DNA from 3 places in the Neotabrizicola sp. VNH66 genome. Region 2 is predicted to be linked to each of the others. Evidence: riboswitches for the same ligand, from Rfam matches in the RefSeq annotation. Region 2 holds a riboswitch; each other region holds the start of a gene.

Region 1 (7,814 bases), on a different contig from region 2:
TGCCGGGCGCCGGATGCACCACCATGCCCGCGGGCTTGTCGATGACGATCAGATCGGCATCCTCAAAGACCACGGACAGCGGAATATCCTCGGGTCCGGCCTCGATGTCTGTTGCGGGACCGGGGCGGATTTCGAACGTGTCCCCGGGGGCGACCTTGGCCTTGGGGTCGGTCACCGCCACGCCATTGCGGAAGACCGCGCCTTCGCCGATCAGCTTTGCCAGCCGGGACCGCGACAACGCGGCTTCCTCTGGCACCGCAAGGGCAAGCGCCTTATCAAGACGCGGGGGCACATCCCCCTCCAGCGTCACGGTGACCGTGGCGCCGTCTTCCGTGTCGTCAAGGCTGTCGTCGAAAGGCTCTTCCATGGCCCAAACCCCCGAAGAAGGCCCGCTTCCGCCTTCGCTGCGTCTGTTGAAAGCGCTGGTCATCGTGCTGATGCTGACCATGATCGGCGGTGTCATAGCGATGGTCTGGCTGCTTGTCACCCGCCTGCCTGCGGCCGACCGCGCGCCCGAGGTGCCCGCTACGCTGGCCCTCCCCGCGGGAGAAACCGCCGCGGCGGTGACCTTCGGCAAGGGCTGGACCGCGGTTGTCACCGAAAGCGGGCGGATCTTGGTCTTCGGCACCGATGGCAGCCTGCGGCAGGAGGTGGCGGTTACGCCTTAGACCGGGCCGCCCGCGCCGCATCGCGCCAGCGCCGCCAGTTGACCGCCGCGCGCTGCACCGCCTGCCGGGTGGCGGCGCCGATCGCCTCTCCCACGGCGGTGTGCAGACCGGCATAGCGCAGATCCCCCGGCGGGCAGGCCAAAGCCACGCAATCGGTGCCGGTGCCGGTGGCCCGTCCGGTGGCAAGCGGCAGGTCCAGATCCATCACCGCCGCCGTCCGGGCCTGCACGGCGATGGCCAGGGCCTCCAGCTGGGCGGATTCGGTCAGGGGGGCATCGGTGGCTACCAGAAGGTTGATCGTGCCGTAATCCGCCGGATGCCACGGCAGGCGGTGGCCGACCGCCTCGGCATTCGACAGGCCAAGCGTCACCACGCAATCGGCGGTGATCCCCTCCACCGTCGCCCGCTCCTGATCCCAGGTCCCCACATCGCGCGAGGTCAGCATGCCCACGCCCGCCGCCACTGGCGCGCAGGACATTTCCCCGGCAAACCAGTGTTCGGCATCGAAATCCGGCGTCAGATCGGCGTTGCGCACCTCCCGCCAAAGGACCGTGTCCGTCTGCCTATACCCCGCGCCAAAGGGCGCATGGGACAGCACCCGCATCGGCCCCGGCAGCCGCGCCACCAGCCACGGGCGGTGCAGGCTAACCGAAATCACCGCACCACCCCGGTGGGCTGGAACACCGGCCCATCGGGCGTGTTGGCGTGAAAGCCGCGAATGCCGAAAACCTGCGCCAGCCTGTCGTCCGTCAGCACATCGGCGGGCGGGCCATCGGCGACCAGCTGGCCCCGGTGCAGCATCAGGAGCCGGGTGCAATGCCGCGCGGCCAGCCCCAGATCGTGGATCGAGACGACGACCGACCGCCCCTCCCCCGCCAGATCGCGGAAGACCTGCATGGTGCGGATCTGCGCCTCCGGGTCCAGCCCGGCGCCGGGTTCATCGGCCAGAAGAAGCGGTGTCTCCTGAGCCAGGGCGCGGGCGATCAGGACGCGGGCCTGTTCGCCCCCCGACAGCTGCGTGGCGGGACGGGCACGAAACCCCTCCAGTCCCATGCGTGCGATGGCCCGCGCCACCGCCGGATGCGCCGGGTCGGCCGCGCCATGCGGGCTGCGGCCAAGGGCCACCAATGTCTCGACCCGGACCGGCCATGCGATGTCGCGCCCCTGCGGCAGGAAGGCCGCGGCCTTCGCCCGCTCCCGCGCGGACAGGGCAGAGAGGGAGGAGTGCCCCTCGACCGGCAAAAGCCCCAGAAGCCCGCGCAGAAGCGTGGTCTTGCCCGCGCCATTGGGGCCGATCAGGCCCACCACCTCTCCCGCGACCACGGAGAAGGTGACGCCGTCCACCACCGGGCAGGTGCCCCGGCGCAGGGTCAGGTTCTGGACGGACAGCAGCGTCATGCCTCCACCCTCCGCAGGCGCCAGATCAGATGCAGGAAGAACGGTGCGCCGACAATGGCGGTCAGGACGCCCAGCTTCAGGTCACGGTCGGGCGCGATCAGCCGGGTGGCGATATCGGCGGCCAGCAGCATCGCCGCCCCGCCAAGCGCCGCCGCGGGCAAAAGCCGCGACGGCCGCGCCCCGACCCAGGGGCGCAGGATATGCGGCACCACCAGCCCGACAAAGCCCACGGCGCCCGCCACCGCCACCGCCGCGCCCACGGCCGCCGCGGTGCCAAAGATCACCACCAGCCGCAGCCGGTTGAGGTTGACGCCCATCGACTGCGCCGCATCCTCGCCCAGGGTCAGCGCGTCCAGCCCCCGGCCCACCGACAAAAGCGCCGCCATCCCCGCCACGATGAACGGCCCGGCCAGCCAGACATGCGCCATCGAACGGTCGGCCAGCGATCCCATCATCCAATAGACGATTTCCATCGCGGCAAAGGGGTTGGGCGACAGGTTCAGCACCAGCGAGGTCAGCGCCCCCGACAGCGCCGACAGCGCCACCCCCGCAAGGATCAGCGCCAGCGCCCCGCCCCGCGGCCCGGCCAGCGCAAGGATCAGCAGAACCGAAAGCCCCGCCCCCGCCAGCGCCGACAATGGCAGCGCCAGCGCGAAGACCCCGGCCAGCCCGGTCTGCAGTGCCAGAACCGCGCCCAAGGCGGCCGAGCCGGAAACGCCGATCAGCCCGGGTTCGGCCAGCGGGTTGCGCAGATAGCCCTGCATCGCCGCACCCGACAGGCCAAGCGCCGCCCCGGCCAGCAGGCCCAGCACGGCGCGCGGCAGGCGGATTTCCTGCATCACCAGCACCACCGGCCCGCCCTCCCCCCGGAACAGCGCGGCAAGACTCTCGCCAAGGCCCAGACCCGCCGGACCGATCAGCAGCGAGGCCGCGAACAGCGCCAGAACCAGCAGGACAAGGAACAGGAACAGTTTCATTCCAGCGCCTCCCGCGCGGCTTTCATCGCGGCGACCGCGCGTAGGATATGCGGCGTGCCGCAGACCCAGTCGGCATCGGTGGTGGAGGCCAGCCCCGCCCCCTGCCGCAGCACCGCAAGCGCCGGGTGGACCAGAATATCCTCGGCGCGCGAGGCACCGGGATAAGGGGTGGAGGTGACAATCACCTGCGGCGCGGCCATCACCAGCCGCTCCAGCGGCAGGGTGCCGCCGCCGGTCAACCCGGCCTCGGCGCCGATGTTACGAAATCCGGTGGCCGCCAGCACGTCATCGGCCAGCGTGCCCGCCCCGCTGGTATAGCCGTTCGGATAATACAGTGCCGCGGTGGCGGGCGGCAGATCGCTGCGCAGGGCGGCCAGACCGGATGTGAATTCGGCAGCCAGCGCCTCTCCCTCAGGCCCCCGACCCATGGCTGCGGCCACAAGACGGATCTGGTCCGGCACCTGTTCCAGCGATGAGACGACCGGCACCCGGACCACCGGCACACCCAGACGGCGCAGCAGGTCCACCGTCGCGGCCGAGGTATATTCGCCCGCCAGCACCAGATCGGGATGCAGCAGGAACACCTGTTCCGCCCCGCCGCGGTTCGCGGGCCAGGCCGCGGCCTCCTCCGCCATGGAGGAGGACAAAGGATCGGTCGCCAGATGGCTGACCGAGACCAGCTGCCCGGGCGCCGCCAGCATCATGGCGATCTGGTCGGTGCAAAGGTTGATGGAAACGACACGGGCCGGGGCAGCGGGCAAGGGAACGCCCGCCGCCCCGGACCCGATGGCGCCCTGCCCGGCCGCCCCAGACGGCAGCAGGGCACCAAGGGCCGCCAGCGCGGCACAGACCGCCCCGGCGCACCCTGCAAGGCGCAGATCAGAACGAGGTGCGGACGCCCACATAGACCGACCGGCCGGGCTGGGCATAGTTGCGCACCGTCTCATACGTCTCATCGAACAGGTTCTCGACACGCAGATAGGCCGCGGTCGTGTCGTTGACCTCATAGCTGAGCGAGATATTGGCAACGGTGTAGTCCGGCATCTTGGAGGTCGGCGCGGGCCAGATGCCGTTATCGTAGAAATCGGCCACATGCTGGACGGTGAACAGGCCCGACAGCCGGTCCGTCACCTGCGCCTCGACCCCAAGGGTCAGGTCGTGCCGCGGCACCCGAACCGCCACGCTCTCCACCGCGCCCGAAACCGTATAGGCATCGGTATAGGTATAGTTGCCGAACAGGTTCCAGCCTTCTGCAATCTGCGTCTGGCCCGACAGTTCTACCCCTTTGGTGCGGGTCGTGCCGGGCACCTGATTGTAGCTGCCGCCCGCCCACTGGATCTTGTCGTCGATCTCGGTATCGAACAGCGTCGCCTGCAGCGTGGCGCCGTTGCCGAAGGTATATTCGGCCCCCAGCTCGAAACTGCGGCTGGTTTCGGGCTTCAGCGCAGGATTGCCGTAATAGGTGCTGTAAAGCTCATAAAGCGAGGGTGCGCGGAACCCGGTGGAGGCCACGGCGCGGATGATCAGATCATCCGTCGCATGCCAGGCCAGCGCCAGACGACCGGTGTCATAGCCGCCGAAGGTGCTGTGATCGTCATGGCGCAGGGCCAGCGACAGGTCGATCGTGTCATTCGGGGAATAAAGGAGTTCGGCAAAGACCGATTTCGTGGTGGCCTCTCCCGTGTCGATATCGGTAACAATGCCCGACGTGCTGCTGCCGTCAAAGGTTTCCTTGGTGCGGTCCGCGCCCCAGGTCAGGCTGATCTGGTCGTTGGCGGTCCAGCTGCCGTTATAGGCCAGCTGGTCCCGGCTGCCGTCGAAGGTGGTCGTCGAATACCAGCCCGCCGGATAGGCATAGTCCCGTTCCGTCACGGTGCGCGCGAACGAGAGTGCATGGCGGACCGCCCCGGTGTCGAATTCGGCAAAGACCCGGCCGCCCTTCAGCAGCCCGTCTTCGGTGTTCAGCTGGTCGGCGGTCTGATCATCGAATTCGGTAAAGGACTTGCGCCAGATGCCGTTCGCGCCGATCCGGATGTCATCGGTCAGATCGTAGGCGGCATAGAAGGTGACATTGGTCGAGCGGAAGCCGTCATCCTCGGTCCCGCCGGAATAGGCCGAGAAACCGTCGGTTACCGTGCGGCTCACCGAGAACGAGAGTTCCGCCCGCTCCGTCTTGACGCCGACCGAGGCGGTGCCGCTGTAGGTGCCATGCGATCCGGCCTCCAGCGCGATCTCGCCCGCGGTGCCCTCTTCGGTGGCGCGGAAGCTGGTGATCTCGACCACGCCGCCGATCGCCTCGGAGCCGAACAGCGCCGATTGCGAGCCGCGCAGAACCTCGATCCGGCTGATGCCGCCCATCGTGGTGGAACCGAAGTCATAGGCGCATTGGGTGCCCGAAGGGTCTGCCACATCCAGCCCGTCGATGCGGACACCGATATAGGGGCCGGAGAGCCCGCGCAGCCGCAGCGCGGTGGAGGTGCCAAGCCCGCCGTTGCGCGACATCGACACACCGGGAATGCGGGCAAGCTGGCTGGCCACCGAAAGCTCACCCGATTTCTTCAGATCCTCGGCGGTCACCACGTTCACCGTGGCCCCCGTCTCGCTGAGCGAGACAGGCAGGGTCGAGGCGGAGAGCGTGATCGTGCCCAGAAGAACGCTGTCGTCGTCGGTCTGGGCGGTGGCCATGCCACCATGGGTGGCGGCCAGTGCCGCCAGAAGTGCGATGCGCGAGATGCCCTGCATCTGTGGTGTCTCCGGTTCAGCGGGGGACCCGCCGGAAATGCGATCTGCTCCGGGACCATGGGCCGCCAGAACGGTGATACGTCACCTCTGGCGGAAACCCGCCCTCCTCCGCGCACCCCGCGCGGCGGAAAGGGTGATCACCTCGGCAGGTCTCCTGGCTTGCGGGTCTGGGTTTGGACGGGCCTTCCCGGGGAAATCGGCCCCAGTGGCATGTTCCGTCCGCACTCGCCGCTTACAGTTGCGGGGGCAGCCGCGGAGTTGCACCGCGTTCCCTTTTCATCCGGGCAGGCCCGGAACCGAAGGTGCCCCTTCCTGCGGCGGGATCACGGAACTGTCAAGCGCAGCGCAGGCGCAGTGTCGCTGCGCGGGCCGCAGGCGGCGCAATCAGGCCACGGCAGGCCGCATCCCGGCTGGACCGGCCCGGCGGCTGCGGTCAGCATGTCCCCAACAAACAGGAGAATCGGCGATGATCGGAGATCTTGGCGCAACGGATGCCACCGAGCTGGCGGGGCTGGTGGCCCGCCGCGAGGTCAGCCCGGATGAGCTGCTGGATGCCGCGCTGGCCGCGGTTGAAGCGCGCAATCCCGCCATCAATGCGGTCGTGCTGATGCAGGAACAGGTGGCCCGGCGCTCCATCGCGGCGGGCCTGCCGCAGGGTCCCTTCCGGGGCGTGCCGTTCCTGATCAAGGATCTGGGCTGCGAGGCGGTGGATTTTCCCACCCACAACGGCAGCCGGCTGTTCGCCAACACCCGCCACAAGGGCGACAGCAACATCTTCCGCCGCATCCGCGCCACCGGCGTCGTCACCTTCGGCCGCACCACCAGCCCCGAAGGCGGCGTGGGGGCGGCGACAGAATCGGCGGTCTATGGCGGGCCGACACGGAACCCGTGGAACCTTGACCATACCTCGGGCGGGTCTTCGGGCGGCGCGGGAGCCGCGGTGGCGGCGGGGATCGTGGCCTTTGCCCATGGCTCGGACGGCGGCGGATCGGTGCGCATCCCGGCCTCCAGCTGCGGGCTTTTCGGGTTCAAACCCACCCGTGCGCGCCTGCCCGACGGACCTTTCTCAGGCGAGGGCTGGGCGGGCATGGCCATCGACGGCTTCCTGACCCGATCCGTGCGCGACACGGCCACGATGCTGGACGCCTGCGAAGGCGCGGACCTCGGCGCGCCCTATTGGGCGCCGCCCCTTGCCCGCGGCCATGCGCAGGCGATCAGCCGCCCGCCGCGGCGGCTGCGGGTGGCGATCTGCGACACCACCCTGACCGGCCAGCCGATCCACCCCGAAGTGGCCGAGGCGGTCCACGCCGCCGGCCGCCTGCTGGAGGCGCTTGGCCATCACGTCGAACCCGGTCGCCCGGTGGCGGATGTGCCCGGCATGATGCGGGCCTGGACCGATATCGTGGGCGTGGGCAGCGCCCTGTCGATCCGCACCGCGCTGAAAGGCCGGGTGCTGACCGAGGATCTGGTCGAAGCCGTGGGCCGGGGCGCCGTCGCCCATGCCGAGACGCTGCACCCGACCCGCTATCTGGAAGCCGTAGAGGAAATCCATGATTTCGGGCGTGAAATGGCCGCGTTCTTCCGCCCCGAAGACGGGACCGGCCCGGACATTCTGCTGACCGCCACTCTGGCCGAACCGCCCGCCCGCGTGGGCCGCTTCGCCCATAAGACCGAAGATTACGTGGGCTTCCGCATCGGGCCGGGCGGCATTTTCGACTATTCGCCCTTCTGCGCCATCTTCAACGCCAGCGGCCAGCCCGCGGCCAGCCTGCCGCTTGGCTGGTCCTCGGACGGGCTGCCCATCGGCGTGCATCTGGCCGCCCCCTTCGGCGCGGATGAGGAACTGATCGCGCTTTGCGCCGAAATCGAGCGGGCGGCGCCTTGGGCGGCAAAAAGGGCACCGATGGCGGGCTGAGCCCTGCACGATTCGCTTGCCAAGCGGGTCATGCGCCGCCCAATATGATCAAAAGACCGGCAACGGAGAGGCCCCGCCTTGAGCGATGACGTCACCATCTCGGCCCGCCATGTG
Region 2 (7,814 bases):
CGCCACCTGTCGCGCGCCTTTGGCGGCCGGGCGGTCGTGGATGATGTGTCGCTGACGGTGGCGCCGGGGCAGGTGACCTGCCTCCTCGGCCCCTCGGGTTGCGGCAAATCCACCACCTTGCGGATGATTGCCGGGGTGGAGCGGCTGGATCAGGGCGAGATTCTGATCGACGGCCGCCCGGTCGCCGGCCCCGGCCTGCACCTGCCGCCCGAGGCGCGTGGCGTCGGCCTGATGTTTCAGGACTTTGCCCTGTTCCCGCATCTGACCGTGGCGCAAAACGTGGCCTTCGGCCTGTCCGGCGACCGCGCGGCCAAATCCGCCCGCGTGGATGAGATGCTGGAGCGGGTGAACCTGTCCGGCTTCGGCCCCAAGCATCCGCATCAGCTGTCCGGGGGCGAACAGCAGCGCGTGGCATTGGCCCGCGCGCTGGCACCGCGCCCCGGCGTCATGCTGATGGACGAGCCGTTTTCGGGTCTGGACAACCGGCTGCGCGACGGCATCCGCGACACCACTTTGGACATCCTGAAAGAGGAAGGTGCGGGCGTCCTTCTGGTCACGCATGAGCCGGATGAGGCGATGCGGATGGCCGATGAAATCGCCCTGATGCGCGGTGGCCGGGTGGTGCAGCGCGGCGCGCCCTATAATGTCTATAACGCGCCCGCGGACCGGGCGGCGGCGGCGTTCTTCAGCGATATCAACGTGATCCGCGGCACCAGCCGGGGGGCGCTGACCGAGACGCCCTTTGGCGCCTTCCTGACGCCCGGGCACCGGGACGGGGCGCCGGTGGAAATCGTCATCCGGCCGCAGCATCTGAAGATCGACTTCGACCGCGCGGGCCGCGGCCCGAACCCCACGCCGCAGGACGGCACGCCCGCCCGCGGCACCGTGCTGCGCGCCCGCTTCATGGGCCATGAATCGCTGGTGGAATTCGGCATGGACCATGACGGATCGCGGCTGACGGCGGCGGTGCCCGGCGTGTTCCTGCCCAGGACCGGCACGGCCTTGTGGCTGATGATCCGGCGGGACCGCTGCTTCGTCTTTCCGGCCTGACCGGCGGCCTCAGGCCTCGATGAAGCTGACACCGGGGATGTCGCGGATCACGCGGATGTCGTCCTGATAGCGGGCGGTCAGTTCGGCCACCAGATCGGGCGTCCAGCCGGGCAGGGTGAAGGACATTTCCACCCGGTCCTCCAGCGCGAATTTCTCCAGAAAGGCCGAGACGATGCGGCGGCGCTGCTGGACCGAGGCGGGCGGATGGCTGGTCATGTAATTGCGCATCCGCGCCAGCCCGTCGGGCGACATGATCAGCGACAGAAGTTCGTCGGTATCTTCCAGAACGGTGCCGTCGTCATGGCCCGAAACCGCCTGCAGCACTTCTGGCCAGATCAGCGGCGTGTCTTCATCGGCCCAGATGACCAAGGGCACCCCGGGGTTCTGGGCCACGATCTGGCGCACCACATCGGACCAGCGGATCTGCAAGGGATCGGTGCCCTCGAAGAATTCCTCATGGCTCTTGGCCTTCTGCTTTTCGAACAGCGCCGGAAGGAATGTGGCGGGGTTGCGGATCGCCAGATGAAACTCTGCCTCGATCTGCGGGAAAATCTGGGTGAAGGCGCGGATGCGTTCCCCGGCAAAGCTGTAAAGCTGGCCGCGCAGCGCCCATTGCGGAAAGGACAAGAAGCTTTCCCAGGACAGGATCAGCCGGTCGGCCACATCCTCGTCCATGATCTGCTCCAGCACGAGGGCCTGCGTTTCCACCGTGGCGGCGGCGCCTTTCAGCTGCACCGCCGTATCGCGCAGCAATTTGCGATAGCGGGTGGGCGCGGGCACCACGATGCCCTGTTCGGCCAGAACGCCCCGGTTCTTCAGCAGGCAGCGGATCAGCCGCTCTTCATCGGTGCAATGGGCGCCAAGGTGATAGACGATGCGCATTCGGGCCTGCTTTGTCATTCTTCACGCGCGGCCCGGGCGGGCGCGGCTTTGCGCTGAATATACGGGGTTTTCTTTACAGGGGAACCGCTTTCCTGTAGCGGAAGGGTCACGATGGCCGAGCAAATCCGTCAACTTCGCGCCCGCCGCCTGCGCGCCCCCGCCCTGCGTCCCGATGTCTGGACGCTGGGCGCGGGGCTGATCGCGCTTCTGGTGCTGGCGCCGGTGGCGGCGGTCCTCTGGATTGCGGCCAACCCGACCGAGAACATCTGGCCGCATCTGACGGCCACGGTGCTGCCGCGCTACATCGGCACCACGCTGATGCTGATGGCGGGGGTGGCGGCGCTGACGGCGGCGGCGGGCACCGGCGCCGCCTGGCTGGTCACGATGTATGATTTTCTCGGGCGGCGCTGGCTGAACCATGCGCTGCTGTTTCCCATGGCGATCCCGGCCTATGTGGGGGCCTATGCTCTGGTCGATGTGCTGGATTATGCCGGGCCGGTGCAGGCCGGGCTGCGGGCGGCCTTTGGCTGGACTTCGGCCCGGGATTACTGGTTCCCGCAGACCCGGTCTTTGTGGATGGCGGTGCTGGTCTTCTCGGCCGCGCTGTATCCTTACGTCTATCTCCTGGCCCGTGCGGCCTTCCGCGAGCAGTCGGGCTGCACGTGGGAGGTGGCGCGCGCCCTTGGCCGCGGGCCGTGGGCCTTGTTCTTCCGGGTGGGCCTGCCCTTGGCGCGGCCCGCGGTGGCGGCGGGTGTCGCGCTGGTGATGATGGAGACTGTGGCCGATTACGGCACGGTCTATCATTTCGGGGTGCAGACGCTGACCACCGGCATTTTCTCCACCTGGCTGAATGGCGGCAATGCCGGGGGCGCGGCGCAGATCGCGGGCGTGGCTTTGTTCCTGATCTTCCTGCTGGTCGCTTTGGAGCGGGTGTCGCGCCGCAATGCGCGGTTTCACCGGATGGGCCGGGCGCAGCGTCCGGTCACGCGGATGCAGCTTGGCGCGGGGCAGGGGGCGGCGGCCTTCCTGCTGTGCCTGATCCCCTTTGCCGCCGGGTTCCTGCTGCCGGTGGGGGTGATGCTGCATCTGGCCGCGCAGGCGCCCGCGCATTGGCTGGCGCCGGGTCTGTTCAGGGCGCTGGCGAATACGCTGATCTCGGGCGGCACGGCGGCGGCGCTGACGGTGGGGATGGCACTGTTTCTGGTCTATGGCCTGCGGCTTTCGGGGCGCGCGGGCGTGCGCGCGGTGCTGCCCCTGACGACTTTGGGCTATGCTACGCCCGGCGCGGTGCTGGCGATCGGGCTTTTGCTGCCCTTGGCCGGGCTGGACCACAAGCTGGCCGATGCGGTGCTGGCGCTGTCCGGGCATGACCCGGGGCTGATGATCACCGGGACGGCAGCGGCGCTGGTGGTGGCCTATGTCGTCCGCTTCTTCGGCGTGGCGCAGGGGGCGGTCGATTCCGCCTTTGACCGGGTGTCGCCCAACCTGCCGATGGCCGCGCGGTCCTTGGGTCGCGGCGCGGGCGGCACGCTGACGGCAGTCTATCTGCCGATGATGCGCGGATCTGTGCTGACGGCGCTGCTGATCGTCTTTGTCGATTGCGTCAAGGAACTTCCCGCGACGCTGCTGCTGCGGCCGTTCAACTACAACACGCTGTCCACCCGGATGTTCGAACTGTCCTCGCTGGAGCGTCTGTCCGAAGCCGCGCCGGCCGCCCTGCTGGTGGCATTGGTCGGGCTGGCGGCGGTCGCCGTGGTGGCCCGCGCCAACCGCGACTGAAGGCGTTTTTCGCAGAAGTCTTTTCCCGTCGTCGTCCTGTCGGAATTGTCGCATTCCGCCGCTGCGGTGCAGCTATCCTGTCAGGGCAAAAGGTGCCGCTGGCGACAGCGGAGAATTGGGAAGCCGGTGCAAGACCGGCGCTGCCCCCGCAACGGTGACGGATGGGGGATGCGGCAAGAGCCACTGGGAGGAGACCTGGGAAGGCGCCGCATCCGGGGGAAACCCGCCCGCCGCGAGCCCGGAAACCAGCCTTTCGCAGGAAAAACCAGCCGCGGGGTGCGGTGGGGCGGCGCGTGGTCTTTTCCGACGCGGCCGTTTCCGGCACCCTGCATGTCAGATCACCCCCGCGCGGGACGGCGCGGGCCCAGGAGGACCCGATGCGTTCGGCCCAGGAAACCCTTGCCCTGATCGGGGGCCGCAAACCCGATTTCGCGCTGGAGCGTGACCTTTACTGCGATCCCGGCGTCTATCAGCAGGATCTGGAGCAGGTCTGGTACAAGGAATGGCTGTTCGCCGTCCCCGCCTGCGAACTGGCCAAGCCGGGCGCCTATGCCACGATGCAGGTGGGCGCCTATCCGGTGGTCATCATCCGCGGCAAGGACAACCGCATCCGTGCCTTCCATAACGTCTGCCGCCACCGTGGCCAGCGGCTCTGCGCCAAGGACAACGGCTCCACCCAGAACCTTGTCTGCCCCTATCACCAATGGACCTATGACCTTGAGGGCAAGCTGATCTATGCCCGCGACATGGGCGAGGATTTCGACGCCTCGAAATACGGGCTGAAGAAGGTGCATTGCGTCGATCTGGGCGGCGTCATCTATGTCTGTCTGGCCGAGGTGCCGCCCCCGATCGCCGATCTGGCCCGCGCTGCCATGCCCTATCTGGCGCCCTCGGGTCTGGCGGATGCCAAGGTGGCCTATTCCTCGACCATCGTGGAAAAGGGCAACTGGAAGCTGGTGATGGAGAACAACCGCGAGTGCTATCATTGCGGCGGCTCTCACCCCTCGCTCTGCCGCACCTATTCCGACAATCCGCGGATGACCGCGATGGACGGCCCCGACAGCGCCAGCCCCGACATTCTGGACCACTGGAAACGGTGCGAGGCCGCGGGCCTGCCGTCGCGCTTTGTGAATGCCGCCGACTTCCAGTGGCGTCTGGCGCGGATTCCGCTGCTGAACAACGCCGAAAGCTATACGATGAGCACGGAACACGCCGTCGAAAAGCGCATGGGGACGATGCCCTTTTACGATGCGGGCAGCCTTCTGATGTATCACTACCCGAACACCTGGAACCACTTTCTGGGCGATCATGCCATCGTCTTCCGGGTGCTGCCGATCAGCCCCACGGAAACGCAGGTCACGACGAACTGGCTGGTCCACAAGGACGCGGTCGAGGGCGTGGATTACCAGCTGCCGAACCTGACCGAGGTCTGGATCAACACCAATGACGAAGACCGTCAGGTGGTCGAGGAAAACCAGAAGGGCATTCTCTCGCCCGCCTATGAGCCCGGCCCCTATTCCCGCATTCAGGAGGAAGGCGTGATCCAGTTCGTCGACTGGTATTGCAACCTCATGACCCGGCGCCTGTCGCCGCGTCCGGCGATGGCGGCGGAATAAATGGCAAAGTCGCGCCTGAACTGGACCAAGGAGCCGTGGTCGGACAGCGAACTGCTGGAATGCGCCATGGTGGTGCCGGAAACCGACGACACCGCCACCTTCACCTTTCGCGCGCCTTCGGGCGCGTGGTTCGACTATCAGCCGGGCCAGTTCGTGACGCTGGACCTTCCCGTGCCGGGCGGCAATGTGCAGCGGACCTATACGATCTCGTCCAGCCCCTCACGCCCCTTGTCGATCAGCGTGACGGTGAAGGCGCAGGCCACCAGCATCGGCACCCGCTGGATGCTGGACCATCTGAAGCCCGGCATGAAGATCAAGGCCTATGGGCCGTCGGGCATCTTCTCCTCGCACCGGCATCCGGCGAAGAAGCACCTGTTCATCTCGGCCGGGTCGGGCATCACGCCGATGATGTCGATGACAACCTGGGCCTGGGATTCGGGCGAGATGCCGGACATCATCTTTGTCCATGCCGCCCGGCGCCCCTCGGAAATCCTGCTGCGCAAGCGGCTTGAAGGCTTTGCCGACCGCGTGCCGGGCCTGAAGCTGCGCTTCACGGTCGAGGAGCCGGACCCGTTCCAAAGCTGGCCGGGCTATCAGGGTCGCCTGAGCCAGATCATGCTGGGCCTGATGGCGCCGGATTATCTGGAGCGGGAGGTGTTCTGCTGCGGCCCCGAACCCTTCATGCAGGCCGTGCGCGAGATGCTGGTCTCCCTGGGTTTCGACATGGCGCATTACCATCAGGAAAGCTTTGGCGCGCCGGTGAAGTCGGAGGCCGATGCGCCGGTGATCGACGATGTGGTGCCCGATGCCGGGGCCGGGGCCGAGATTGCCTTCTCCCGCTCTGGCAAGACCGTGCCCTGCGCCGAGACGGATACCGTGCTGGGCGTGGCAAAACGGTCGGGTCTGAACATCCCCTCGGGCTGCACCTTCGGTCTCTGCGGCACCTGCAAGGTGAAGAAGACCGCCGGAGAGGTGCATATGGTCCATAACGGCGGCATTTCCGACGAGGATATTGCCGAGGGCTGGATCCTCGCCTGTTGCTCCAACCCCTTGGGCAAGGTCACGGTCGAGGTTTGATACCCGCGTGACGTGTGCGCCGGTCAGGCCGGGGCAGGTGGCTTTCTGCGTCAAACCCCGGGTGGAGGGCTGCAAGCCTCATCCGCCCCGGTGATGAAAGCCGCTGCCGCGCTTCTGTGCGGCGGCGGCTGCGGATTGCGCAAGCCTGTGACTGGGGATGGGGGGCGAGGGCCGGACCGCCGTTCGGGGGGCTCCGGACTTTTGCCGCAGCCGTTGGCAGGTGTCCGGTCGCCGCGCTGGCGACCACCGCTGATGGGCTGAAAACACTTTCCGGAATGCAGCAGGCAAATTCTGTCCGCCCGCTTTCGATCTCGCGCGGTGCGGGTGGACATTTTGTGGCCGGAGCGCGATGAAGGGTGAGGCGCGGCATACCGCCGCATACCGTGCCAGATCGGAGCCGCCCTTGACCCTCCCCCTGTCCCAGCTGCTGCCCCATGCTTTTGGACTGGCGCTTGGGGCGGCGGGCGGGCTGACCTTCTGGACCCTTGGCCTGCCGCTGCCCTGGATGCTGGGCGCCCTGACCTTCACGCTGATCGCCGCGGTCTGCGGGGCGCCCGTGGCGGGGCCGAACCGCATCCGTCCCGCCGTGGTGGCGGTGATCGGGGTCATGCTGGGCGCCCGCTTCGCGCCCGAGGTGCTGGGCCATGTCACGCTCTGGGCCGGGTCGCTGGCGCTCTTGGTGGCCTATCTGGTGATGGTGGGGCTGGTGGTGGTGCCGTTCTATCACTTTGCCGGGCGGCTGGACTGGCCGACCGCCTATTTCGCGGGGATGCCCGGCGGCCTGACCGAGATGATCGAGATTGGCGAGGCCAAGGGCGCAAAGCCGGAGCCGATCATCCTCGCGCATTCCCTGCGCATCGTGATCACCATCGCGCTGATCGCCTTGTGGTTCCGGGTGGTGCAGGGCCATTCGGTGGGCAGCGGTGCAGTGAACCTTTCCCTGGCGATGGAATGGCACGAGGCGGCCCTGCTGCTGAGCGCGGCGCTGCTGGGCTGTCTGATGGGCCATGCTTTGCGCTTTCCCGCCCCCACTTTTCTGGGTCCATTGGCCCTGTCGGCCGGCCTGCATCTGACCGGCATCAGCGAGGCGGCGCCGCCCGGGCTGCTGGTCAATGCCGCGCAGATCGTTCTGGGCACCGTGCTGGGCTGCCGGTTCCGCGGCATGGCCATGGGGGCCCTTGGTCGGGCGGCGGTGCTCTCCATCGGCTCCACCGTGCTGTCCCTGGCGCTGGCGCTGGTCTTCGCGCTGGCGCTGAGCCGCTGGTTCGGAATCGGGCTGGAGCAGGGGATCCTCGCCCTAGCCCCCGGCGGGCTGACGGAAATGGGGCTGATCGCGCTGGCGATCCATGCCGATGTGGCCTTTGTCGCGCTGAACCATGTGGTGCGGATTCTGGTGGTGATCGTGGCCGC
Region 3 (7,814 bases), on a different contig from region 2:
CTTGGCCTGCGCGGCCTCGCCCGGGTCATTGACGATGAACGGATAGACGAAGGGCAAGGCACCGGCCAGCACACCGGGCCAGCAGGTCGCCGACAAAGCCACCGCCTTGCCCGGCAGCCATTCCAGCGTGCCATGCGCACCCATATGGATCGCCGCATGCAGGCCCTGTGCCTGAAGCCACAGGTAGAAGGCCACGTAACCATGGCGCGGGACGCGGGACAGGTCGTGATAATCTTCCCCACGAACGGGGCGATCGCCCCGCTCCGGCTGCAGCGCCACCAGAACCGCGCCGCGCCGGGTGGCGGCGAAGTGAAAGGCGCCGTCGCGGCAGGCCGGGTCCGCCTCGGGCGCGCCCCATGCGGCGGCCAGATCGTCGCGCAGCGCCGCGGGCAGGCGGTCCAGCGCAGCGCGGTAGTCCGCCAGCGGCCAGCGCAGGGTTTCGGACAAAAGCGCGGGGATCAGTGGCGCGGCCGGCGCGGTGGCATAGCCCGCCCCTTGCAGCGCCGCCAGCACCGCCCGGGCCGAGGCCGGGGCGTCCAGCCCCACGGCATGGGCGATCTGATCCGCCCGGCCGGGATAGGTGGAAAGCACCAGCGCCAGCTGCCGCGCCGCGGGCGGGGTCTGCGCCAGACGGTGCCAGCCCTGCGCCCGGTCCAGCGCAGCGGCGATCCGGTCCTCCTCCGGCCGGTGGGAGAACCGCGAGAATTCCAGATCCGGATCGCGCGGGCCGGGGGATTTGAAGCTGGCCACGCCGGCGAAAATCCGGCCGTCCACCTCAGGCAGGACGACATGCATCGCCAGATCGGCGGGCGACAGCCCGCGCTCTGACCCGGCCCAGTCCCGCCGCCGGGCCGTGGACAGCGCCAGCTGGAACACCGGACAACCCGGCCCGTCCAACGGCGAGCCTCCGTCCTCACCCCGGGCGGAAAAGGCGGTCAGGCTGAAGATCAGCTCCGGGCGCAACCCCGCCAGTGCGCCGCTCAACCAGTCCGCCGCGCCCGGCGCCTTCAGCGAGGGCACGAACAGCCCCTGCGCGGCAAATCCGCGGTCACGCAATCCGCGGATCACCGCATCCGACGGGGCGGTATCGGCCGCGGTCAGATAGCTGCGGTAGAAGACCACACCGGCGGGGCGGTCGCCCGGCACAGGCCCCGCCGTCACGCCAAGCGCGGGGTCATACCAGCCGAACTCCGGCACCGTCTTGGCGCCGCGGACCGGTCCGGCAAACAGGCCCGCCGCCAGCGACAGTTGCGCCAGCGCCGCCTGTGCGGCCACGGCGCCCCCGGCATCGCACAAAGCCTGCAACCGCCGCAGGGTCGAGACGGGCAGGGTCGAAGCCGCGTCCAGCGCCGTATCCTCGCGCCCGTCGGCGGGCAGCACGGCCAGCGCAATGCCACGGCGGCGGGCCAGATCCTGCAAGGTGGCCAGCCCGTAGGACCAGTAGCCCGCCCCGCCGATCAGCCGCACCAGAATGCCGCGCGCGCCTGCCGCCGTCGCCTCGGCCCATGTGTCCACCGAAACCGGATGCCGCAGCGCCACCAGATTGGCCAGCCGCAAGCCGGGCAGCGGCTGGCCCGCCGTCCGCGCCCGGTGCCAGCCCGCCGCGAAGGCACCAAGGTCGCTGTCGGAAAACGACAGGACCAGCAGATCGGCGGGCGATTGCCGCAGATCGGTGGGCACTGCGGTTTCCTCCAGCCCGTGGCTTTCGCGGAAGACAACATGCATCGCGGCGCCTCAGACCCCGGATTGCGCCAGAGCCGCGCGGATGGCCACCGGGTCGATGTGGTCATGCTCGGCGATCACCACCAGCCGCGAGTGCCGGGGCGCATCGCCCCAGGGCCGGTCGAACTGATGGCGCACCCGTTCGCCCACGGCCTGCACCAGCAGGCGCATCGGCCGCCCCGTCACGGCGACATGGCCCTTCACCCGCAGGATGTGCTGTTCGCGCGCCAGACGGCGGATGCCTTCGGCCAGCGCCTCGGGATCGGCAATTTCGGGCAAGTCGATCACCGTGCTGTCGAAGTCATCATGCTCATGGTCATCGGCGCCGTCATGGTGGCTGGGGCGGGCGGCAAGGTCGTCTTCGGCGGCGGCATGCAGCCCAAGGATCACCGCCGGGTCGATCACGCCCTCGCTCATGGCGAGGATCGGCAGGCGGCGGGGCGCTTCGGCCTCCACCACGGCACGTGCGGCGGCAAGCCCCGCCTCGCCCGCCAGATCGGCCTTGGACAGCAGAACGATGTCGGCGCAGGCGATCTGATCCTCAAACACCTCGGACAGCGGGGTTTCATGATCGACGCCCGGGTCGGCCAGGGCCTGCGCCTGCACCGCGGCCGGATCGGGGGCAAAGCGGCCTGCCGCCACCGCCTCGGCATCGGCCAGGGTGATCACGCCATCGACGGTGATCTTCGACCGGATCGCGGGCCAGTCGAACGCTTTCAGCAGCGGCTTCGGCAGCGCAAGGCCCGAGGTTTCGATCAGGATGTGATCGGGTCGCGTGGGCAGCGCCAAAAGCGCCTCGACCGTGGGGATGAAGTCGTCGGCGACGGTGCAGCAGATGCAGCCGTTCGCCAGCTCGACGATATTCTCCGCCGGGCAGTTTTCATCGGCACAGGCGGCTAGGATGTCGCCATCCACCCCAAGCGTGCCGAATTCATTGACCAGAACCGCCAGCCGCCGCCCCTGCGGGTTCTGCATCAGATGGCGGATCAGCGTCGTCTTGCCGGAACCGAGAAAGCCGGTGATGACGGAAACGGGAATCTTGGCAAGGTCGGTCATTCAGGCTCTCCGATCGGGGGAAGACGGGCAAGCGACTGCTTGCGGAAAATCGCGGGCCGCTCGCGCCACGGCACCAGCCCGTCGGGCGCGGCGGCATAGGCCGCGGCCCCGGTCAGGATGTCGGGGGCGTCGGCCTCGGTCAGGCGGCCATAGACATAGGACCAGCGCCCCGGGGCGCAGAGCGCGACGGCGCAGCCCTGCCCGCAGGCGGACAGGCATTCCACCCGCTGAAGGGCCACGCCATCGGGGGCACCGCCCGCCTCCAGCGCGGCGGCAAGGCGCGCGCCCGGCACGGGACGGCCGTCTTCCACGGCCTCTCCCGCCCGGCAGGTCGCACAGACCAGCAGTCTTACCGTCATACCGCCTGCCCTCCGCAGGGGGGCGAAAAGGGGGAATACGGCCGGGACAACGACGGGCGCGCAGAGACGCCGCAGCAGTCTCCGGTCGCGGAACACCCCGTCCGCCCGAAAAGATCCAAAGCTGGCAGGTCTCCCGGCTTGCGGAGCGGGCTTTGGGCCCGGCCCGTCCGCCTTCCCGGCCGCGAGGCCAGTGGCATTGGAAGGGCACAACTCCGGTCACGGTCGCGGGGGCGGCTGCGCCTTGGCCCTTTGGGGGCCTACTCGCATTCCCTCTTCGCCTGTCATAGACAGGAACCAGCTTGGCCCCCAGAAAGGCCAAGGCCCGCCGAAAGTCAAGGAGCGCCGCCGACATGGCCGAAGACAGCCGCGACACCAGCACCGTTGCCGACATCCGCCATGCCGCGAAAATGGCGAAGATCAAGGCCGCCCGCGACCGGATGATGGAAGGAAAGACCGGCGAAAAGGGGCTGATCCTTGTCCATACCGGGCCGGGCAAGGGCAAGTCGTCGTCCGGCTTCGGCATGATCCTGCGCTGCATCGCCCATGGCATGCCCTGCGCCGTGGTGCAGTTCATCAAGGGCAGCTGGGACACCGGCGAGCGGCAGCTTCTGACCACGCATTTCGGGGATCTGTGCCAGTTCCACGCCATGGGAGAGGGCTTCACCTGGGAAACCCAGGACCGCGCCCGCGATGTGGCGGCGGCCCGGGCGGGCTGGGCGAAGGCGAAAGCGCTGATCCGCGACCCGGCGATCCGCTTCGTCCTTCTGGACGAGATCAACATCGCATTGCGCTATGACTATCTGGATGTGGCCGAGGTCGCGGCCTTCCTGCGCGATGAAAAGCCGCCGATGACCCATGTCTGCCTGACCGGCCGCAACGCGAAGCCCGAGCTGATCGGGATGGCCGATCTGGTGACCGAGATGGCGGTGGTGAAGCATCCGTTCCGCGACGGGATCAAGGCGCAGCCGGGGGTGGAATTCTGATGCCGGGGGTGCCTGCGGCCAAGGCCGGGGGCTTCACCCCCGGACCCCCAGGATATTTGTGCCAAGATAAAGGCAAAGGTTTCTTAACCTTTTGGCGCCATGGTCGGGACACGGTACAGGGAGGGATCCCGATGACCGTCCAAGGTAAAGGCGCCGCGCCTCCCCCGTGCAAACGGCCCGAGGTGCGGCTGCCGACCTGTGACGCTGCCTTTATCTTGGCGATAAATATCCCCGCCGGAGGCTCCCGCAGTGTCAACCCGCGCCAAGGGGGCCGATGATGCGGGCGCTGATGATTCAGGGCACCGGGTCGAATGTGGGCAAGTCGATGCTGGTGGCGGGGCTGTGCCGGGCGGCGCGGTTGCGCGGGCTGCGGGTGCTGCCGTTCAAGCCGCAGAACATGTCGAACAATGCCGCGGTGACGGCGGACGGGGGCGAGATCGGGCGGGCGCAGGCGCTGCAGGCGCTGGCCTGCGGGGTGGCGCCGCTGACCGACATGAACCCGGTCCTCCTGAAGCCGGAGACGGACACCGGCGCGCAGGTGGTGGTGCAGGGGCGGCGGCTGACCACCACGCGGGCAGCGGATTATCCGGCGCTGAAGCCGCGGCTTATGGGGGCGGTGCTGGAAAGCTTTGCCCGGCTGAAGGCGCAGGCGGATCTGGTGATCGTCGAAGGGGCGGGCAGCCCCGCCGAGGTGAACCTGCGCCGCGCCGATATTGCCAATATGGGCTTTGCCCGGGCCGCGGATGTGCCGGTCGTGCTGGCGGGGGACATCGACCGGGGCGGGGTGATCGCGCAGATCATCGGCACGCAGGCCATTCTGGACCCCGAAGATGCCGCCATGGTGCAGGGCTTTCTGATCAACAAGTTCCGCGGCGATCCGCGGCTGTTTGACGATGGCTATGCGCTGATCGCGGCGCGCACCGGCTGGCGCGGGTTCGGGGTGCTGCCGTGGTTCCACGGGGCCGGGCGACTTCCGGCCGAAGATGCACTGGATCTGACCGGCAACGGGCGGGGCGGCGGGGTGAAGATCGCCTGCCTTGCTTTGTCGCGGATCGCGAATTTCGACGACCTTGATCCGTTGAAGCAGGAGCCGGGCGTCACGGTCGAGATGGTGCTGCCGGGCCGTGCCATTCCGGGCGATGCGCGGCTGGTGATCCTGCCGGGGTCGAAATCCACCCGCGGCGATCTGGCCTTTCTGCGCGCGCAGGGCTGGGACATCGACCTGGCCGCCCACCGGCGGCGGGGCGGCCATATCCTTGGCATCTGCGGTGGCTATCAGATGCTGGGCCGGACGGTGGCCGATCCGGAGGGGATCGAGGGCGCGGCGGGCGTGACCCCGGGCCTTGGCTTTCTGGAGGTCGAGACGGTGATGACGGCGGACAAGCGGCTGACCCGCTCTGCCGCCACCCATTGCGCCAGCGGTCTGCCGGTCGAGGGATATGAGATCCACATCGGCCGGACCGGGGGCGCGGATTGCACCCGGCCCTTCGCCCTGCTGGACGGGCGGCCCGAGGGCGCGACCAGCCCGGATGGCCGGGTGACCGGCAGCTATCTGCACGGGCTTTTCACCGACGACGCGTTCCGCGCAGCCTGGCTGGCGCAGCTTGGCGCGGCCTCTTCGGGGCTGGCCTATGCAGCGGGGATAGAGGCTGTGCTGGACGCCCTTGCTGCGCATCTGGAGGCGCATCTGGACGTGCCGGGCCTTCTGGCGCTGGCCCGTTAGGGCGCGGCAAAGCCGGGGGTGAAGGCGGGGGCGACCTGCGCCCATTCGGCCTCGCTCCCCGGAAGGCCAAGCCGGATCAGCGTCGGGGACCACGGGAAGATGCGGCTCCAGACCCGGTGGCGGGCGAGGTCGGTCTGTGCCTCCCCGGCCGAGGGCGTATCATAGAGCCGGAACAGCGCCGTGCCGCCGACAAGCGACCAGCCGCGGCCCTGCGCCAGCCTGTCCATCCGCGCGGCATCCTCTGCCAGTCGCGCGCGGGTGGCCGCGGCCCAGCCGGTATCTGCCAGCGCCAGCGTTCCGGCATGGATCGCCGGGCCGGAGACCGCCCAGGGCCCGGCCATCGCCGCCATCAGGGCGATATCCGCCGCGGGGCCAAGCGCGAAGCCAAGCCGCAGCCCGGCCAGCCCGTAGAACTTGCCGAAGGAGCGCAGGACGATCAGCCCATCCGTCCCCGCATGGGCCGCGACCGAAGCGGCGGGATCGGCATCGGCGAAGCTTTCATCCACGACCAGCCGCCCCACCTGCCCGGCCAGCGCGCGCAGCGCGGCGGAGGTCAGCAGGCGGCCGTCGGGGTTGTTGGGGTTGACCAGCACCGCCAGATCGGCACCCGGCAGGGCCTCGGGGCGGGTGACCTCCTCGACCTGCCAGCCCGCCTGACGCAAAGCGGCAGCATGTTCGTTGTAGGTCGGCCCCAGCACACGGGCGCGCCCCGGCACAGACAGGCGCGGCACCAGCTGGATCGCCGCCTGCGCGCCGGCCAGCGCGACAATCGGGGCCGCGGTGCCATAGGCCGTCCGTGCCGCCGCCAGCAGCGCCGCCATGGCCGGGGCTTTGGGCAGTGCGGTCAGCACATCCCCGGGCAGGGGCGGCACCGGCCAGGGCACCCGGTTGATCCCGGTGGAAAGATCGACCCAGGGTCCGCCGCCATAGCGCGCCTGCGCCGCATCCAGATTGCCGCCGTGATCGCGCATCGTCATCCCCCGCCCGTGAAGCGGGTGATCCCCGAAAACCCGGCCTGCCGCAAGGCCGCAACCGCTGCGCCGGGCACCTGACCCGGCGCGAAGATCAGGCCCCGGGCCGATCCGGTATGGGCGATCAGCCAGCCCGCCGCGCCAAACTGCCGCGCCAGCGCGGCTGTGGGGTCCGCGGCGGGACCGCGCAGGGCCAGACAGCGCGCGGCCGAGGCCGAGGCCAGCCGCCCCAGAGCCGCCAGATCGGGCGGACCCGCCTGCCACTCCGCCACCAGATCAGTAATGTCGGGAAAGCGGTCATCCGCCGGATCGGTGCGCTGGCCCGCGCCGAGGAAGCCACCCAGCACCTCGAACCGGGGCAGCGCGGGCATCCTTGCCAGCACCCGGCCGTGACGCGAGGCCCAGAGAAGCCGCCCGGCACCGACGAACATCAACGGGTCCGAAGCCCCCTCGCTGGCCAGACAGGCCTGCGCGATCCGCTCCGGCCCGGTGATGCCCGCAGCCCGCGCGATGGCCACCCGCACCGCGGTGGAGGCCCCTGCCCCGGCAGCCACGGGCATGTCCAGATGCAGGACATGGCCGCCGGATGGAGGCAGGCCAAGCGCGGCCAGCAGGCGGAGCAGCTCTGCCGGGGTCAGGACCCGCCCGTCGGGCTGAAACAGCCGCAGCGGACCGGGCGCGCGCCAGAGAGTGCAGCGCAGGGTGTCACAGGGCAGCGTGACAAGGGCGACGGTACCCCGCGAGCCGAACCGGCCCTGCAGGATCTCACCGAAATGTCCCTGAACCACCACCTTGCCGGATGCCACAGGCCGTCCCCCTTGCCGCGACCTCTTTGGCTGTCCCGCTGCCCGCGCGCAATGGTCCGGCCCGCTCGGTCTTCCGTCAGAAGGGTAAACCGGTATCAGCCGGGGGTGACCGGGGTCAGCAGCGGCTCTCCCGCCAGAACGCGGCGGTAATTGCCGATCACCACCTCTGCCGCCGTCAGGGGATCGGGCGAGGT

The links. A riboswitch is a leader RNA that binds a small molecule or an ion and turns the genes downstream of it on or off. The one in region 2 is predicted to bind cobalamin.
Region 1: linked by a shared signal. The riboswitch ahead of ACO2Q5_RS12745 (TonB-dependent receptor plug domain-containing protein) and the one ahead of ACO2Q5_RS01915 (aromatic ring-hydroxylating oxygenase subunit alpha) in region 2 are both predicted to bind cobalamin.
Region 3: linked by a shared signal. The riboswitch ahead of ACO2Q5_RS14850 (DUF1636 family protein) and the one ahead of ACO2Q5_RS01915 (aromatic ring-hydroxylating oxygenase subunit alpha) in region 2 are both predicted to bind cobalamin.

What each region holds. Positions count from the first base shown of each region.
Region 1 is NZ_JBMSDW010000008.1:1,067-8,880, forward strand. Features, by position in the region: gene ACO2Q5_RS12715 (RluA family pseudouridine synthase) at 1-367, opposite strand, end outside; gene ACO2Q5_RS12720 (DUF6476 family protein) at 366-668, shown strand; gene ACO2Q5_RS12725 (adenosylcobinamide amidohydrolase) at 658-1,326, opposite strand; gene ACO2Q5_RS12730 (ABC transporter ATP-binding protein) at 1,323-2,066, opposite strand; gene ACO2Q5_RS12735 (FecCD family ABC transporter permease) at 2,063-3,043, opposite strand; gene ACO2Q5_RS12740 (ABC transporter substrate-binding protein) at 3,040-3,804, opposite strand; gene ACO2Q5_RS12745 (TonB-dependent receptor plug domain-containing protein) at 3,923-5,785, opposite strand; cobalamin riboswitch at 5,913-6,101, opposite strand; gene ACO2Q5_RS12750 (amidase) at 6,252-7,700, shown strand; gene ACO2Q5_RS12755 (ABC transporter ATP-binding protein) at 7,779-7,814, shown strand, end outside.
Region 2 is NZ_JBMSDW010000001.1:372,017-379,830, reverse strand. Features, by position in the region: gene ACO2Q5_RS01930 (ABC transporter ATP-binding protein) at 1-1,050, shown strand, start outside; gene ACO2Q5_RS01925 (hypothetical protein) at 1,060-1,932, opposite strand; gene ACO2Q5_RS01920 (ABC transporter permease) at 2,044-3,711, shown strand; cobalamin riboswitch at 3,785-3,979, shown strand; gene ACO2Q5_RS01915 (aromatic ring-hydroxylating oxygenase subunit alpha) at 4,089-5,327, shown strand; gene ACO2Q5_RS01910 (2Fe-2S iron-sulfur cluster-binding protein) at 5,328-6,404, shown strand; gene ACO2Q5_RS01905 (AbrB family transcriptional regulator) at 6,808-7,814, shown strand, end outside.
Region 3 is NZ_JBMSDW010000010.1:36,381-44,194, forward strand. Features, by position in the region: gene cobN (cobaltochelatase subunit CobN) at 1-1,725, opposite strand, end outside; gene cobW (cobalamin biosynthesis protein CobW) at 1,735-2,778, opposite strand; gene ACO2Q5_RS14850 (DUF1636 family protein) at 2,775-3,137, opposite strand; cobalamin riboswitch at 3,244-3,451, opposite strand; gene cobO (cob(I)yrinic acid a,c-diamide adenosyltransferase) at 3,488-4,120, shown strand; gene ACO2Q5_RS14860 (cobyric acid synthase) at 4,398-5,843, shown strand; gene cobD (threonine-phosphate decarboxylase CobD) at 5,840-6,814, opposite strand; gene ACO2Q5_RS14870 (propanediol utilization protein) at 6,817-7,620, opposite strand; gene ACO2Q5_RS14875 (2-hydroxyacid dehydrogenase) at 7,716-7,814, opposite strand, start outside.